DNA from 2 places in the Sulfurovum sp. NBC37-1 genome. Region 1 is predicted to be linked to the other one. Evidence: riboswitches for the same ligand, from Rfam matches in the RefSeq annotation. Region 1 holds a riboswitch; the other holds the start of a gene.
The links. Region 1 has a riboswitch for cyclic di-GMP ahead of SUN_RS09885 (Ig-like domain-containing protein). Riboswitches for the same ligand answer to the same signal wherever they lie in the genome.
Positions count from the first base shown of each region.

Region 2: it holds a riboswitch for cyclic di-GMP, as region 1 does, so the genes downstream of both, SUN_RS13815 (hypothetical protein) here and SUN_RS09885 (Ig-like domain-containing protein) in region 1, are expected to answer to the same signal.

Region 1 is NC_009663.1:1,965,932-1,974,153, forward strand. It holds gene lon (endopeptidase La) at 1-789, opposite strand, end outside; gene bamD (outer membrane protein assembly factor BamD) at 923-1,573, opposite strand; gene SUN_RS13685 (hypothetical protein) at 1,832-1,996, shown strand; cyclic di-GMP riboswitch class I at 2,338-2,417, shown strand; gene SUN_RS09885 (Ig-like domain-containing protein) at 2,499-8,081, shown strand; gene SUN_RS09890 (hypothetical protein) at 8,082-8,222, shown strand, end outside.
Region 2 is NC_009663.1:2,161,834-2,170,055, reverse strand. It holds gene hemB (porphobilinogen synthase) at 1-839, opposite strand, end outside; gene ribA (GTP cyclohydrolase II) at 932-1,513, shown strand; gene SUN_RS10825 (proprotein convertase P-domain-containing protein) at 1,743-4,127, shown strand; gene SUN_RS10820 (hypothetical protein) at 4,139-4,816, shown strand; gene SUN_RS10815 (hypothetical protein) at 4,904-5,287, shown strand; cyclic di-GMP riboswitch class I at 5,371-5,469, shown strand; gene SUN_RS13815 (hypothetical protein) at 5,528-8,222, shown strand, end outside.

The DNA of each region.
Region 1 (8,222 bases):
TTTGAGTGACTCTACTTTTTCCCTGAAAGCGGCTATCTCCTCTTCGCGCTGCGTATCCATACCCAGCTCCTGCTGTATCTCTTTGAGCTGTTCTTTGAGGAAATATTCTTTATTCGTCTGTTCGATCTTGGTATGGACTTTCGTACGGATCTCCCTCTGCACCTTGGCAGACTCGATCTCGGAGGTCACAACATCGATGAGGCCGAGCAGCCGCTTCTCTATATCCGGCTCTATATATAGCACATAGGCGACCTCTTTGTCCAGTTTAAGCATGGAAGAGACAAGATCCGCGATGCGGTTTGGCTCATCATTCTCCTCGATGGTACGCACCAAGTCGGCAGGAAAGTGGCTGCTGAGAGAAGAGAGTATCTTTATCTTGTCACGCAGCACACCCATAAGCGCATCGACTTTGAGCTGATCGTAGCCATCCTGTTTGACGATATCGATGACCGCTCTGTTGAACTCACCCTCTGCCGGTTCAATGATCTGGCCGCGTGCCAGGCCCTGAAAGAGTATTTTTACCCTGCCGTCTGGAATGTGTACTTTACGCATAATGGAACCGACCACCCCTACCCTGTACATCGCATCGAAATCACGACTTCCCTCTTTCCCCGGGATGGATGATGTTACAAAAAGAAGTGAATTGTTTTCCATCGCTTCGGTAGCGGCGTCGATATCTTTCTGGTCTGTCAAAAAAATAGGGCTGATCATAAACGGGTAAAGAAAGAGTTCATCCTCTACCACTATCGGCAATATGGCCGGGAAATCATCATAATCGCTTAATTGCATAATTGGTTTTTCCTTTTGAAAATTGGTTAAATTATTTCTTTGTAAAAGTTTATCAACAGTAGATTAACATCCGATAATTGACCGATGTCGAATTGTTTCCATCCAGGTAAAGATACCTGGACCATCTTTTTTCTTAGTCGAAGATCTTTCCGATAAAACCTTTTTCGGGCGGGGTAATATCTGCCATCTCTACAACAGACCCTTTGTTCTTTTCTCTGTATATCTTTGCCGCTTCTGGCTTACCTGTCCTTTCATACAGCGCTGCAATATTCTCGTTCAACAGATACTGAGCCATGTGCAGTCTGACCAAAATGGTCTTGACCAGCGGCGTATAGGTAGATCCGGGATAGCGCAATAGGTAGGTACCTGCACCATTGATACTGTCCATGATGAGTTTCTGGTCCTTATAAACATCTTTGATACCGAGGAAAGCCGCTTTGAGCTTCATGTATTCGATGTATTCACGGTTCTTCTCACCACCGAAACGCTTGTTGTATTCATCAAGGTAATAGCCTGCAAGCAGGTACTCTTCATTATCCATGTGTGCGACGGCAAGCATCATCATCGCTGTTTGCATCAGTGGAGAACGCATATGCTCACTTTTAAGTGAAATATAGTAAGCATCCGCTTTATCCATATTTCCTGCAGCGATACTGTTTCCTATCTGTTGATACCAGTAGAGTGCCGGTTTGTTGAACTCAGCCACATCGTCATCATCTTTGGAACATCCCACGAACAGAAACGCTACAGCAATTCCTAGCAACAGACTTTTTTTAAAATTCATACTTACCCCATCATAGTTGTTATATTTAATATCATATCCCAAAATATGTAAAAAACGTATTAGGTGAGGCAATAATGTCATCAAATTTTATATTTTAATAAATCGATCCACAGGATCGGGGAATTATTCCCGACATAGATTAAAAAGGATAGATGGAATGCAAAAAGAACATATTTTAGCCTACTTTGCTGATCTAAAAAGTGAATTGACGGAAAGCAGGATCGAAAAAATAGGTCTTTTTAGAAGCGACACTAAAGATTGAAGACCATATTAAAAAAGATCGATTTTATTGAAGCTGTCTGCAAAGAAGATGGGTCCGTTACCAATGCTCTATCCGACAAAAAATGCTCAAGAGTATCCATTTTGATGCATCTCACCTCTATAGCTGAAGAATTCAATAAACTTTCAGAAGATGCAGAGTAAGAAATTTTGAGTAAATTCGATAAAAATGATTTAAAGGGAAGTTATATTACCCACGATTATATAGATGAAAACCTGAGTATCATTGAACATATCATCCGAGACAAACTTCCAAAATCAAAAGTATTATCAAGAAACTACTTTTTCCACTTGACAAAGTTGCTAAAGCCCAAAAAGAAGATCCGATCGGTGACGGAAGTGTAGACAATAATCTTTAATACTATCTTCAAGGAGCAGACAGTTTATACCCAACACTTTGACACCGAATATCAAATACTATAAAAATTGCTTATTTTATATTTATTTTATCTTAGACATGTTATCCTTAAATATTAAAGTATGATACGATGAAAAGCCAAACCTGCTGTGAAAGCAGGAGCGGAAAGTTGTGGGTCTTCATTTTGAAGACAGCCAGACTGCCAAGCGTAAGCCATAACATTTATGTCATCTTTTGATATACATACGAATTTCACTCAGTGACGACTGAGTATAGAAGGTGTTACTTATGAAAAATTTGAATTTTATTTTTAAGATATTGTTATTTCTATTTATATTTATTTCTTTTGGAAATGCTGGGTGGATAAAATCAGGTACTACTGAATGGAGAACAGATCCAAGTCCTTACAACAATAATGATGACTCAACCATGGATGCTGGAATCAGCGGTGCTACACAAATTGAAGTAACGATAACTGGTAGTATTGAATATCAGGCATCTTGCGGTTATGATTATGTGCAAATTACCGAAAGCACTGGAGCACACACTGTTCTTAAAACATACTGTGGGTCAGGTATTAACGATACATTCACAGTAAATGCCCCTACTATTCGACTAGTATTTCATTCAGATGTAAGCGTAGTAGATACTGGTGTTATTGTCACCATTAGAGACACTTCCCCAAATAGAGCCCCCACAGCGAATGACATTACTGCAATAACACATAAAAACGCACCTATTACTATTACACTTATTGGATCTGACCCAGATAATAACCCTATAACATATGGTATCGTAACAGGGCCTACAAATGGTTCATTAAATGGTACGGATCCAAGTCTACTCTATACGCCAGATGCTAATTACACTGGACCTGATTCTTTCACTTACCAAGTATGTGATAATCAGGCTCCTATTTTGTGCGATACTGCAGATGTAAATATTACAGTGACAGAGAATCATCCACCTATTGCCAATGATAAAAACTATACAGTGGTAGAAGGTGGAACAATTTTGGGCAATGCAATGTTAGATGATCCTGCAGACTATGATCCTGATCCTGTTGATTTTCTTGCAGTTAGTTGGCATTCAGGATTAAGTGATCCCTCAGCAGCAAGTACTTTTACTGGTCCAGATACGACTGGTATATTTATATTTACAGCCAGTGTAGGATACGCATCCAACCCAAACAATCCTGTAACTTTTGATTATAATGTTACTGATGGATATGGTGGTGTAGATACAGCAACTGTCACCATTAATATTGTAGCGCCAGAAGCTGATCTGGGTATACTAAAATCCGCTCCTGGTGAAGTCGATACAAATAGTCCAATGAGCTATACACTTACTGTGGAAAATGATAGCAGCAGCATTTCAGATGCCCAAAATGTCATTGTCGAAGATGTACTGCCTGCAGGTATGCTTTACAATGGGTCTACTGCTCCGTCAGGATGGACATGTTCCCTCTCCGCCGGTACCATTACCTGCAGCACAGCTATTTTGCACCCTGGAGAGAATGCGACTATTACCATCAATGGTTTGGCCCCCGCTGTGGGTGGGGATATCAACAATACAGCCGTAATCTCTTCGGATACACCTGATCCAGATACATCAAATAACACATCCAATATAGTAACAACCACTGTCAAAAAAGTATTAGCAGATGTTGCAATTACCAAAAGTGCATCACCCAATCCTGTTATTACAGCCAGTCCTCTCGATTATACGCTCACTGTACAGAACATCGGCTCAGGCGATGCAGGAAATGTTCAGGTTCTCGACAGCCTGCCTTCCGAGTTGCACTTTGTCTCGATCGATGGCGGATCGGACTGGAGTTGTAGCCAGGGGCAACTGATTGTCTGTGACTACATTGCCAACAGTGGGAAATTGGCATCAGGCAACACTGCTGCGAACATCAATATTCGAGTCACAACCCCTGCAGATGTAGACGACTATAACATTACCAACACTGCTGCGGTCTCTACTTCTACACAAGATACCAATACTACCAACAATACCGATGAAGCAACCGTGACCGTCAATAGTGGTACCAACACAGGAGCAGACTTTCCATTGACAAAATATCTCCAGTACAACCTCTTTGGTGATATGAAGCTCATCGGTAATGCCAACGTCAACAAACCTTCCAGTGATGCAGATCAGAACTATAATGATAATATAGACATGAAGTATGTTGACGATGATGGTGACTCCAGTACCTTCAACTCCTCTTTTTCAACCTTGAACCTTTCCCCTTCATACAAAATAGTTTGGGCGGGTCTCTTCTGGGAAGGGCATATTTGTAGTAATAACTCAAATGGCACCGGCAATGGAAACGGTACAGGATGCGACTGGCACCACTCAAACTACAACAGCTTCAATGAAGCCAAAGACCATCTTGACGTAATTAAACTGAAAACACCCAATAGGAGCGACTATATCGATATTACCGCCAATAACCTGAATATCATTGAAAGGAACAGTGTAGATTGGAACTATGCCGCTTTTGCAGACATTACACACCTGCTTGATGAGAATGAGTTCGGCGCCTATGGTGTTGCCAATATTATATTGACAGAAGGAGTAAAAAGTAACGGTGGTAACTATGGTGGATGGAGTATACTTGCGATCTATGAAGATCCCTCCAAAACACTGCATTTTAAAAATATTTCGGTATTTAAGGGATTCCAATATATTACAAGCAATGATAATCCTATTGATATTAACGGTTTCGTTACTCCGTTAAGTGGTCCTGTCACCGCATCAATTGCGCTCTTTGCCGGTGACGGTGACCCTGTTGTAGGTGGTGTTGCCCGTATGCGTGTCAAAAAAACTTCAACATATAGTCCTATAGGAGACTCAGTTATCAATCCGACAGACAACCTGCTCAACAGTACCATCGCTGAATTTGGAACGCCTATCAACAGCGGTGTCACCAAAACTTATGGTGTCGATGCCGACCGTGTCGATGTCAGCAGCTTTATGGACAACGATCAGCATGATACACGCTTCTATTTTGACGTTTCGACACCAAGCGGCGGTGTGGACTGGTACTCCCTTACCATGTTTGCATTTGCTACTGATCTGACCACACCAGTAATCGACGATATCAACAAAAGTGCACAAATCAGAGATAATAATGGTACACTTAGACCTGCCGGTCCAGGTGAAGAAATATATCCCAACTCGGAACTTATCTACACCCTTAAATTTGAAAATAGCGGAGAAGAAATTGCCGAACAGCTTGAAATTTTTGATGATTTCGATTTTGATTCTTTAACCCCGGCTCTGGACTTAAGCAATTTTGACCTCTCTCAGATCAAACTCTCCGAGCCAAACAGTGCAACTTGGCAGACAAATCCAAACTGTGGGTTCAATGCAGGACAGAGACGTGTATGGTGTAAAATTCCACAGGTATTTATTGGCGACAAGTATACAATGCAGTTTGCAGTAAGAATCAGAAATGATCTAAGGAATATAGAAGATGAAAATGCAACCAATACTGCCTACGCAACCTACAAAAATGCTACAACCGATGAGTATGTTATACTGGTCAGTAATGCACACGGAAACTTTGGAGGGAAAAGTAATACCTACAATGCCGGTGTACTTACTATTCCTACTGGATGGGTGTATGGTGCCGTCGGTATGGATGCCATAAACGATGACTACCCCTATGCGGCAGATAACAATATTACAACTAAAATAGTCAATAAGTCATTCAAACTTAAACTCGTTCACCTTGATATCTCTGGGTATCAATCTGCCTTTACCGGGCCTACGTTCAATATGCCTGTTTTCTTAACTCTCTGGAATGATGACAGTGTCCGGCTAACACCTGAGGGTAATCCTGTACCTGAATTCTCAAATGGCGAGTCTGAGATTACTGCTTCCGGATTGAACCTGGAAAGAGCACATCAAAGTGACTGGATCAAAATGCACTTTATCGACTGGAATTCACTTGACTGGGGCAATTACAATGGTAACTGTATACAGCATAGTACAACTTCAGGGAATTACAAAGGCATACCTCAGTGTCTAAACTCTGATGGAAAACTAGCAGATCTTTTCCCGGCTGACAAATACCCCCGTGTACATAATATCTGCCTTGGCAATGCACTTAGCCTTAGTGGAAATCAAGTGCCAGCTTGTAGTCCACAAGCATATGCAGGCTGGAGTGTAAACTCTGCCAAACATATTCAACCTGAAAAATATAATCATGTTTATGGATGTCTTCATTGTTTGACAGATTCCAACACTACCTTTATCAGCAGATCATCCGATGATTTTGCTGCACGTCCAGAAGAGTTCAGCATTAGTTCAACTAATACTTCCTACCCGGATTTGCTACGCTCCGGACAAGAGTACAATTTGACCATTCATGCAGAAGATGGACTAGATAACGATACTGCTAACTACGATCGCATAAGCAGTGATATTAATCTGAGTGCCTCCCTTTATCTTTCTGATGGCACACAGGACAGCACAGGATCGATGCATGGAACTGCACAAAAAACTTCTCCAAGCGACTGGAACATTACAAATGGTGTTTCTCAAGTTCAAGACACAACAAGTACAGATGTTGTAGGATTTTCATTTGATGACGTGGGTGACGTTACTATAAATATCCGTGATCTTACCTGGTCTGCAACAGATGAGGATGATACGCCATACGACTGCAATATAACAACAACAACCATTGCAAATGGAGAGACTAAGGCTATTGAAGGAGGAGCGTATATCTGTGGCGAAACCCCAAAACTTACATTTATACCCCACCACTTTACCCTTAGCGGTGTGCACCTCAACAATCATGCACAAAAAGGATTTACCTACCTCTCCAATGATCTCAATATGTCTGCTCATGTAGAAGTTACTATCTCCGCGATGAATGCGCTAGAAGGAGTAACTACAAATTTCCGTAAAGACAATGGATATTATGAACATGCTGTCAACGTTAGCATGAGGGTCACTGACTGGAACCCATTATTACCTGTGACGACACGACATCCTCTCAATAACTCTGTACGTATTCATGATATTAATCAGACATTGGCCGGAGCTCAGATTCCGGCAAAGCTCCTTGGTTTTGGAGGAACCGATGCAAACGGTACACATATCATTGACGTAAATGAGAGCGATGAAACACAAAAACTGATGTTCAATTATTCACGCAACAACAACGAACCAATTAATCCGTTTGAAGTACCGGGTACCGACATAAATCTTACGGTTATCTCTAACTATAGCGGTACTGCTCCTGAAGGAAGTGCAACAATCACTGGCACTAATTTAGCCGATGCCAATGCAACTTTTCTCTTTGGTAGGACAAAATCATCCAAGTTCTTCTATGACGATGTAACTGGCAGCAGCCAGAAAACACCTATTTCCATTGTCGTATATTGCGACAAATGGCCAACAAGTGCTGCAAACTGCCCGGGAGTTGACCTTGTATACGGGTCAACAAATGAAAATAAATGGTGGCTCTCCACCGGCCATGACATGACAGATAATGATGGAAACATTACATTAACTGTCAGTTCAAGTGCTGGTAGTCTAAATACACCTAATGTCAATATCATTTCAGCAACTAATGATGGTACAGACAACAACATCATTGTAAATTATCCTCTAAACAGTACTCGCCCTTATATTGTAGATATAGACCTTGTTACCACAAACCCGACAGATACAAGTTCCTGGCTTATATACAATCCAGACTCTACTATATCAGCTTCTTCTCCATTCTACAGAGTACGGTTTATCGGTACGGGTGGTGGTAATTGGAGTACTACAGGAAATTTACCTGGTGTGGGAAGTGTTGTAGACGACAATGTAAGCAGGAATAAATCCAACAGGGTGGAGTGGTAAATGAAAATAACATATTTTACACCTGCCATTGCTATGATAGAGCTTATCTTTGCCATTGTCATTATGGGGATCGTATTGATGTCGGCCCCTATGCTCATTAGCACTGCCCAAAAAAGTACCACTGTAGTACTGCAACAAGAG
Region 2 (8,222 bases), 200 kb from region 1:
TTGAGCATGGAGTATTCGCCGCTGACGTTGTAGACCGCTAGAGGCAGGCTGACGTTGTTCTTGACATCGCGTATGACATCCATGTAGGCCAGGGCCGGTTTGACCATGAGTATGTCCGCGCCTTCCTGTTCGTCGGCGACACTCTCCGCGATGGCTTCCCTGCGGTTGGCCGGATTCATCTGGTAGCTTCTTCGGTCTCCGAAAGAAGGCGAGCTTTCCGCGACATCCCTGAACGGTCCGTAGTAGGCTGAAGCGAATTTGGTCGAGTAGCTCATGACAGGCAGGTTGACAAAACCTGCGCCATCAAGCCCTTTTCTTATCGCCTGTATCATTCCGTCCATCATGCCACTTGGTGCGATCATGTCAACACCTGCTTTGGCGTGTACCACGGCCTGCTTGGCCAGGTTGTCAAGTGTAATGTCATTGTCAACCGTTTCCAGAACAGGGTCGAGTACACCGCAGTGTCCATGGTCCGTATATTCGCAGAAACAGAGATCGGTGACAACGAATATGTCGGGATGTGCCGCTTTGACCGCTCTGACCGTTTCGGCAATGATCCCATGCTCGCACATGGCATCTGACCCTACAGAATCTTTCACATCAGGAATACCAAAAAGAATGATGGCCCTAATGCCGAGTTTCTTGAGTACGTCACACTCTTTGACGATCTCATCAATGCTCATCTGGTAAACTCCCGGCATGGAAGCCACTTCGTCTTTGATGCCTTCGCCGCTTCTGGCAAAGAGTGGATACATAAAGTCATTGACACTCAAATGTGTCTCCTGCAAAAGGTCTCTGAGGACAGGGTTGATTCTTTTTCTTCTAAAACGTGCGAACATAATCTTACTCACCTTTGAAATAAATTGGGGTATTTTACACTAATTATGAATTGTTAATTATTAATTGTTAATTGTTTCTGTATAATTCCGGCATGAAAAACATAGAGATATCACAAATCGCTACTTTACCGACCAAATACGGCACCTTTAAAATACAGGCATTCAAAGAGATAACCGACTGTGACGATGGCAAAGAACATTTGGCCGTCTTTACCGAGGATCTTGCAGAAACTCCCATTGTACGTGTTCATTCGGAATGCTTGACGGGTGATGCGCTTGGGTCTGCCAAGTGTGACTGCGGAGAACAGCTGCATTTTGCCCTGGAGCTCATCGCAAAAGAAGGCGGCATGCTCATCTACCACCGCCAGGAAGGCAGGAATATCGGCCTGCTTAACAAAGTCAATGCCTATGCCCTGCAGGATAAAGGCTACAATACAGTCGAAGCCAACCATCAGCTGGGCTTTTCCGCCGATGAGAGGACGTATGAGATCGTCGAATACATTCTGAACCATTTTGGCATCAAAAAGCTCAGGCTTCTGACTAACAACCCAAAGAAAATAGAAAGCCTTCCCCGCATAGACATAGTTGAACGCATCCCCATACAGATCGAACCCAACCCGTACAATGAGAAGTATCTCAAAACGAAAAAAGATGAGCTGGGGCATCTGCTTTAAGCATACGAGACAGTCAATTTACGCTCCCCACGTTTAATAATTGATTAATAACCAAAGAGATATAATTAATAATATATACTAAAAGAGAAAGCCTCCCTGTTGCGGAGCAGGTCCGGAAAGCTATGGGTCTGTGAGCTGTCATGTGACAGCAGATAAAAAGATCGCCAGGTTGCCTAATAAAAAAGTTTAAATAGTGTGAGTGTAATTCACTTACAGATAAGGGGTAATAATGAAAAAAACATACAAAATAATACTGAAACAGTTTTTGTTTCTGGGAATGATGCTGGCTGGAAGCTCGGTATCTGCTGCGACACTGGACTGGAATACAGTGGGATGGTCTCCGGCAGGTTCCTTGACCCAATCTTACACGGATGTTGATAGTTCAAAGGTCAATATTGATGTTACGATGACAGAGGACACAGATAGATATAACAGTGGTGTTCCTTCAGTTAATAGTACCTATGGATTGGACTACTACGTAAATTATAGTTCTAATACACAAAAAATTAAAACAACAATCACTTTTTCTTCTCCTGTAAAAATCAGCTTTTTGCGCTGGATAGATATAGATTCAGGAAATCCTTCTACTGACTTTGACGATAGAGTGATCGTTACTGCAAAAGATACTTCCGGGGCAACGGTTTATCCAAGTAGTGAAACTCTGGGTGATCATATTGATAAAAATGGTCCCGGAGATTATGAATCAGACGGTACTACTCTTAATGATGATGATCCAGATGGTTACGTAACGGTGGCATTTGAAGATGTTTATGTAACCGAGGTCTCTTTTGATTATACGAATGGTAGCAATGCTCAAAGTGATCCTAATAATCAGGGTATTTATTTGGCCAATATCACTTTTGATGCACTTGATTCAGATGGTGATGGTATTGCAGATGTCAAAGATATCGACGATGACAACGACGGGATTTTGGATGTGGATGAGAGTACACCTGCTGTAACGGAATCAAATACAGCATCGGGAACGATCCCTGATAATGGGTATCCTAATACCTGTCTGGATAGAACGTTCGATATACAAGATAGCGGTATAGTTAATGATGTAACGATCAAAGTAGATATTGCGCACACGTGGAGAAATGATCTGATCGTTCAGTTGATTTCTCCCTTTGGTACAGCGGTTGATCTGATACGAAATGAAGGTGGTAGTCACAATAATTTGAGTGCAACCTTTTTCGATGCGGCGACAACCTCCATTGTAGGGGATACGACGGATTTTACATTGGGCTCTTTTTTGCCCAGACAACCCGAGCAGGCGTTAAGTGCGTTCAATGGAGAGGATCCGCAGGGTACTTGGACGCTGCATATGTGTGATGACGCAAGTCAAGATACGGGAACTTTTAATGAGGCGAATCTTACCATCAACTATGTAAATGAACTGGATAGCGATAACGATGGTATTATTGACTGCCTCGACCTCGACAGCGACAACGACGGCATCCCGGATAACGTGGAAGCACAGCCGACTGCCACCTATGACGAACCGGATTCTGCCTGGGCTGATGCCGACGGTGACGGGCTGGCGGACCAGTACGACACCGACAGCGGAGGCACAGCAGTGACACCTTCGGATACTGATGGGGACGGTATCCCCGATTATCTCGACAGCGACAGCGACAACGACGGCTACACCGACTGTGAAGAGGGTAACAGTGTTGCCACGGGCTGTCCGATCACCCCGGGCGATACCGCTTCGACAAAGACAGGCCTTGTCAGCTGGGCACAGGGAAGCCTGGGTGATGTCTACTGGGATACAACCAACAGTGCCTCAGTATCAAACGGCAATGTCGATGACCCATCAAATGATCTCTTCAATGAAACAGGAGACACATCTGAAGTAGGCTACCGCGAATTCCTCTGCGGGAAAAACCGAACCACACTCACACACTTCCAATGGAAGATCGTCAGCTTCTGTTGCGCCACGGGTTCGAACCATATCGAAGACCTTCTTGGCGGCGACTTGGGTGCCTACGGTACCGACTGGGTCGTGTTCAAGCAGAGCGGAACAGACCAGTATGAGATCAACAGCGGCCATAAAAATACTACCAAAGCACAGCTTGCTGCCACAGACACGGTAGTGCCAGGAAAAGGCTACTGGATCATTGCAGACCTCGGAGGGGCAGGAAATGAAAAAAACATCACGATCGATAAAACACTTTCGAACCTGAGTCCCGCTTCAACGGTTACTTCTTCATCAGTAGGTATCACTAATCCCGACTTTACAGAAGTACACGAATACCTGCTGCCCAAAAATGAAGTCAGTGACCCTAATACGGTCGATTACAAGAAATATATGGCAGGCAACCCCTTCCCGTACGCATTTCAGCTCTCTGATCTCTATTTCAAGCACAATGCGGGTGGAATGTCTTACAATGAGATGGGCAATACAGCCAATGACAACTATATCAACAAGATCGTCTATAAACATGACAGTAATAAAACAGGCCCTGTGAGCGGTTACATGGCAGTAGACCCTGCAACCCCGGGCTTTGATGGTTCCATTCAACCAATGGAAGGATTCTTCATCAAGATAGAGAAGAACCAGACCGATAATTATGTCAACCATTTCGCTTACCCGCTGATGAACAAGTAAAGGAGCAAACAATGCAAAACAAAAAAACAAAGATACTTCTTGTCCTCGCAATGCTGCTGATGATAGGCGGTACCATGCTCCAGGCAGGAAGTGGTAAAAGCGTACAAAAAACACAAAAAGCCAAAAAAGCAGGATGGTACATGCGTACGAGAGTATCCGCCACCGCAGAGGACGGTAGCGTCTATGAACATAACAGTGCAGGTGTCTTCGGCGAGCTTAAACAAAGTAAAGCCAAAAAAGACAGACATGATGTCGCTGCATACGGTCCTGCAGTACTTCAGGTGGTCTTCCCCCATTACGACTGGGAAGAGGGTGATGCCGGTGACTACTGGAGTGACTACCGAAAATACAAAAAGGCAAGAGCAGACAAAAGAGCCGTCTGGACCTTCCAGGTCAAAAACCAGAAAACAGTCGATCTCTCAAACGCAGAGATCCACATCAAGCTTGATGATGCCATAAAAGTGAACTATATCAAAGAGAACGGAAACGTAAGATACATAGAGATCGGAACAGACAAAAAGATGAAGAAGAGATTTATCCTAGTCGATGTGGACAACCACCAGACCTACAGTGTGGATGAACTCGAATACGCCAACCTCTCAATGGACGGCAACCATACCAGGACCTTCAGATGGGTCAGGGGTGATGTTAGGAAAAAAGACTTTAAGCCGGTTGTGTTGCCGGAGTAGGTCTTGTCCCACCAAAGATTAAAGTCCAACTTGGATGGCAATGTTAGAAGGTGACATAAGTAAATTGAACTGGAAAGGAAGTATAGTATGCCAAAAGAAAGAATGCTGATCTATGGAGTGATTCTCCTTGTGTTGGCTGTGATCGGTTACTTTAAGTACAGTGGCGCAGAGAGTGAAAAACATGCTGTAACGCATAAAACGGTAAAACAAGAACGAAAAGTATCTGCCGCCAAGGTAAATACTGCAAAAGCAGATGAAAGGTCAGAGCCTGTAGAGGATGTTGTATCTGAGACTAAAGAAAAGAGTGTTTCTGCTGAGAATCCGAAGATGTCTGATGCAAATGATGAGGAGGAAGCGGAAGATGAAACCCCTTCGGTCAAACGAAGCCAGCTTATAGGCGGTGCGGATGTGGAGTGGATAGAACCCAAGCCAAAAGACCCGGACAACAAATTTGGTGAACCTCCTTTGTAAAAGTTGTAGGTTTGGCACGGCCAAACCTACATTTTATATTAAATTCAACCTAAATTAGATAAAATAGTAGGAATTTAAAGAATGAAAGAAAACGCCACCCCTGTTGCGAAGCAGGTTCGGAAAGCTATGGGTCTTTGATGCTGTCGCCTGGCAGCAGACGAGAAGATCGCCAGGTTGCCTAAATAGAAAAAATTTATACGCTGTATTAAGTATAATTTGCTTGCAGAGAAGAGGCAATTAATGAAAAATACATACAAAACAATACTGAAACGATTATTAGTTATGGGAATGACACTGGCTGGAAGCTCGGTATTTGCCGCGACACTGGATTGGAGTAGCCAGGGAGGATGGGATGCCGGCGATCTTTCAAAAAATTATACCAATGTGGATGGTAGTCACATCGATGTGGATGTTGATATTACCGGAAACACGGGTAGGTTCGAAAATAATGAGCCTAATGATATAACTGACAGTGTCGATACATCGCTGGATCTTGATGTGAATTTTAACACCAAAACGGAAAGCGTAACGACGACATTGTATTTTTCCCAGCCTATACAGATTACCAAACTGCGAATTCGAGATATTGATTATGCGGACCAGTTTTTGGGTGCTAAATTTGAGGATCGCGTTATTATCAAAGCGGCAGATGATGATGGGAATGTATATGAGCCTGACAATGTGGCAAAAGGTTCGCATATTGATGAAAACAGTGCAGGAGACTATGAAAGTGACCAGTCAGGGCCTCTTGATGATGATGATCCAGATGGATATGTCACGATGCAGTTTAGCAATGAGTATATCACTGAACTCAATGTTACATATACTTCAGGAACTAATGTACCGCGGAATAATCCGACAGAGCAGCATGTCCTTTTGGACAATATAGATTTTCATGCGAAAGATACCGACGGTGATGGCGTAGCGGATTTTTGGGACATCGACGATGACAATGACGGAATCTTGGATGCCGTGGAGATACAGGGTGCTGGTAACTGTGCTTATGGTTTCTTCCATATGATCGATGGTGTATTAAATGTGTTTGATCCTGAAAATGAGGTTTATTTACCTATAGGAGGGCAGAAAGCAAGTATCAATGCGATGGGCTTTGATGATCAAAGCGGTAAACTCTACGCATCGGTGCGTGCAGCTACGACCGATGATTATGGTACTTCACTTGTAAAAAATGATGTGATAGAGATAGATCGTTACAGTGGCAAGATTAAAAAAGCCAATACGATCAATAACAGCAAAATCGACAGCTATGCGGCAGATTTTTATAATGGAGCACTTTATGCACGCAAAAGTACAACTAAGTTATACAAGTGGATAAAAAGTGGTGACATACTGAGTGAGATAACATTTACTTCTGGATCGGAAAATGCTGCTGACTTTGCCATAGATGATTCAAGCGGTACAGTTATGGCATACGGGTTACGATCAACTAGTCAGACATCAGGAAGTGCAGATAATACAAGACTATATAAAATAAATCTTAGCAACAATACCAGTACCAATGTTAAGCTAACTGTTACAACGCCGGATGGGGCTGATTTGAGTAAAGGATGGGGTGCAACATTTATAGCAGACAACAGTAAATTGTTTGCAGCCAATAATAATGGATACATTTATGAGATTGTCGATTATGATACTGCTACTCCGACCGCAACATTTCTCTATCGTTCGGTTCCAACCGGTAATAATGATGGTGCAAGTTGTCCTGATGCCAACCAGTATGCTGTAGACAGTGACGGTGATGGAATCGATGACTATCTCGACCTCGACAGTGATAACGACGGTATTCCGGACAATGTAGAAGCGCAGCCAACTTCAGGCTACGATGCACCTGATTCTACTTGGACAGATGACGATGGTGACGGCTTGGCAGATCAATATGATCATAATACTGCAGGCGTCGTGGGCAGTAACGGCCTGATCCCACCGGATAAAGATGGAGACAATACTGCCGACTTCCTCGACAGCGACAGCGACAACGACGGCTACACCGACTGCGAAGAAGGTAGAAATCAGCCTGTTTGTACGCCCAACCCGACTGTACGAGATAACGGTATGCCAACATGGTACTATAACGATGATGATTATAATCACGTAAATGGTTACATAACAGATCCTGACCCAGACGATGGCGGAAATATTCAGGACGAAGTCACGGGCAACCACGAAGCCGCCTACCGCGAATTCCTCTGCGGGAAAAACCGAACCACACTCACACACTTCCAATGGAAGATCGTCAGCTTCTGTTGCGCCACGGGTTCGAACCATATCGAAGACCTTCTTGGCGGCGACTTGGGTGCCTACGGTACCGACTGGGTCGTGTTCAAGCAGAGCGGAACAGACCAGTATGAGATCAACAGCGGCCATAAAAATACTACCAAAGCACAGCTTGCTGCCACAGACACGGTAGTGCCAGGAAAAGGCTACTGGATCATTGCAGACCTCGGAGGGGCAGGAAATGAAAAAAACATCACGATCGATAAAACACTTTCGAACCTGAGTCCCGCTTCAACGGTTACTTCTTCATCAGTAGGTATCACTAATCCCGACTTTACAGAAGTACACGAATACCTGCTGCCCAAAAATGAAGTCAGTGACCCTAATACGGTCGATTACAAGAAATATATGGCAGGCAACCCCTTCCCGTACGCATTTCAGCTCTCTGATCTCTATTTCAAGCACAATGCGGGTGGAACGTCTTACAATGAGATGGGCAATACAGCCAATGACAACTATATCAACAAGATCGTCTATAAACATGACAGTAATAAAACAGGCCCTGTGAGCGGTTACATGGCAGTAGACCCTGCAACCCCGGGCTTTGATGGTTCCATTCAACCAATGGAAGGATTCTTCATCAAGATAGAGAAGAACCAGACCGATAATTATGTCAACCATTTCGCTTACCCGCTGATGAACA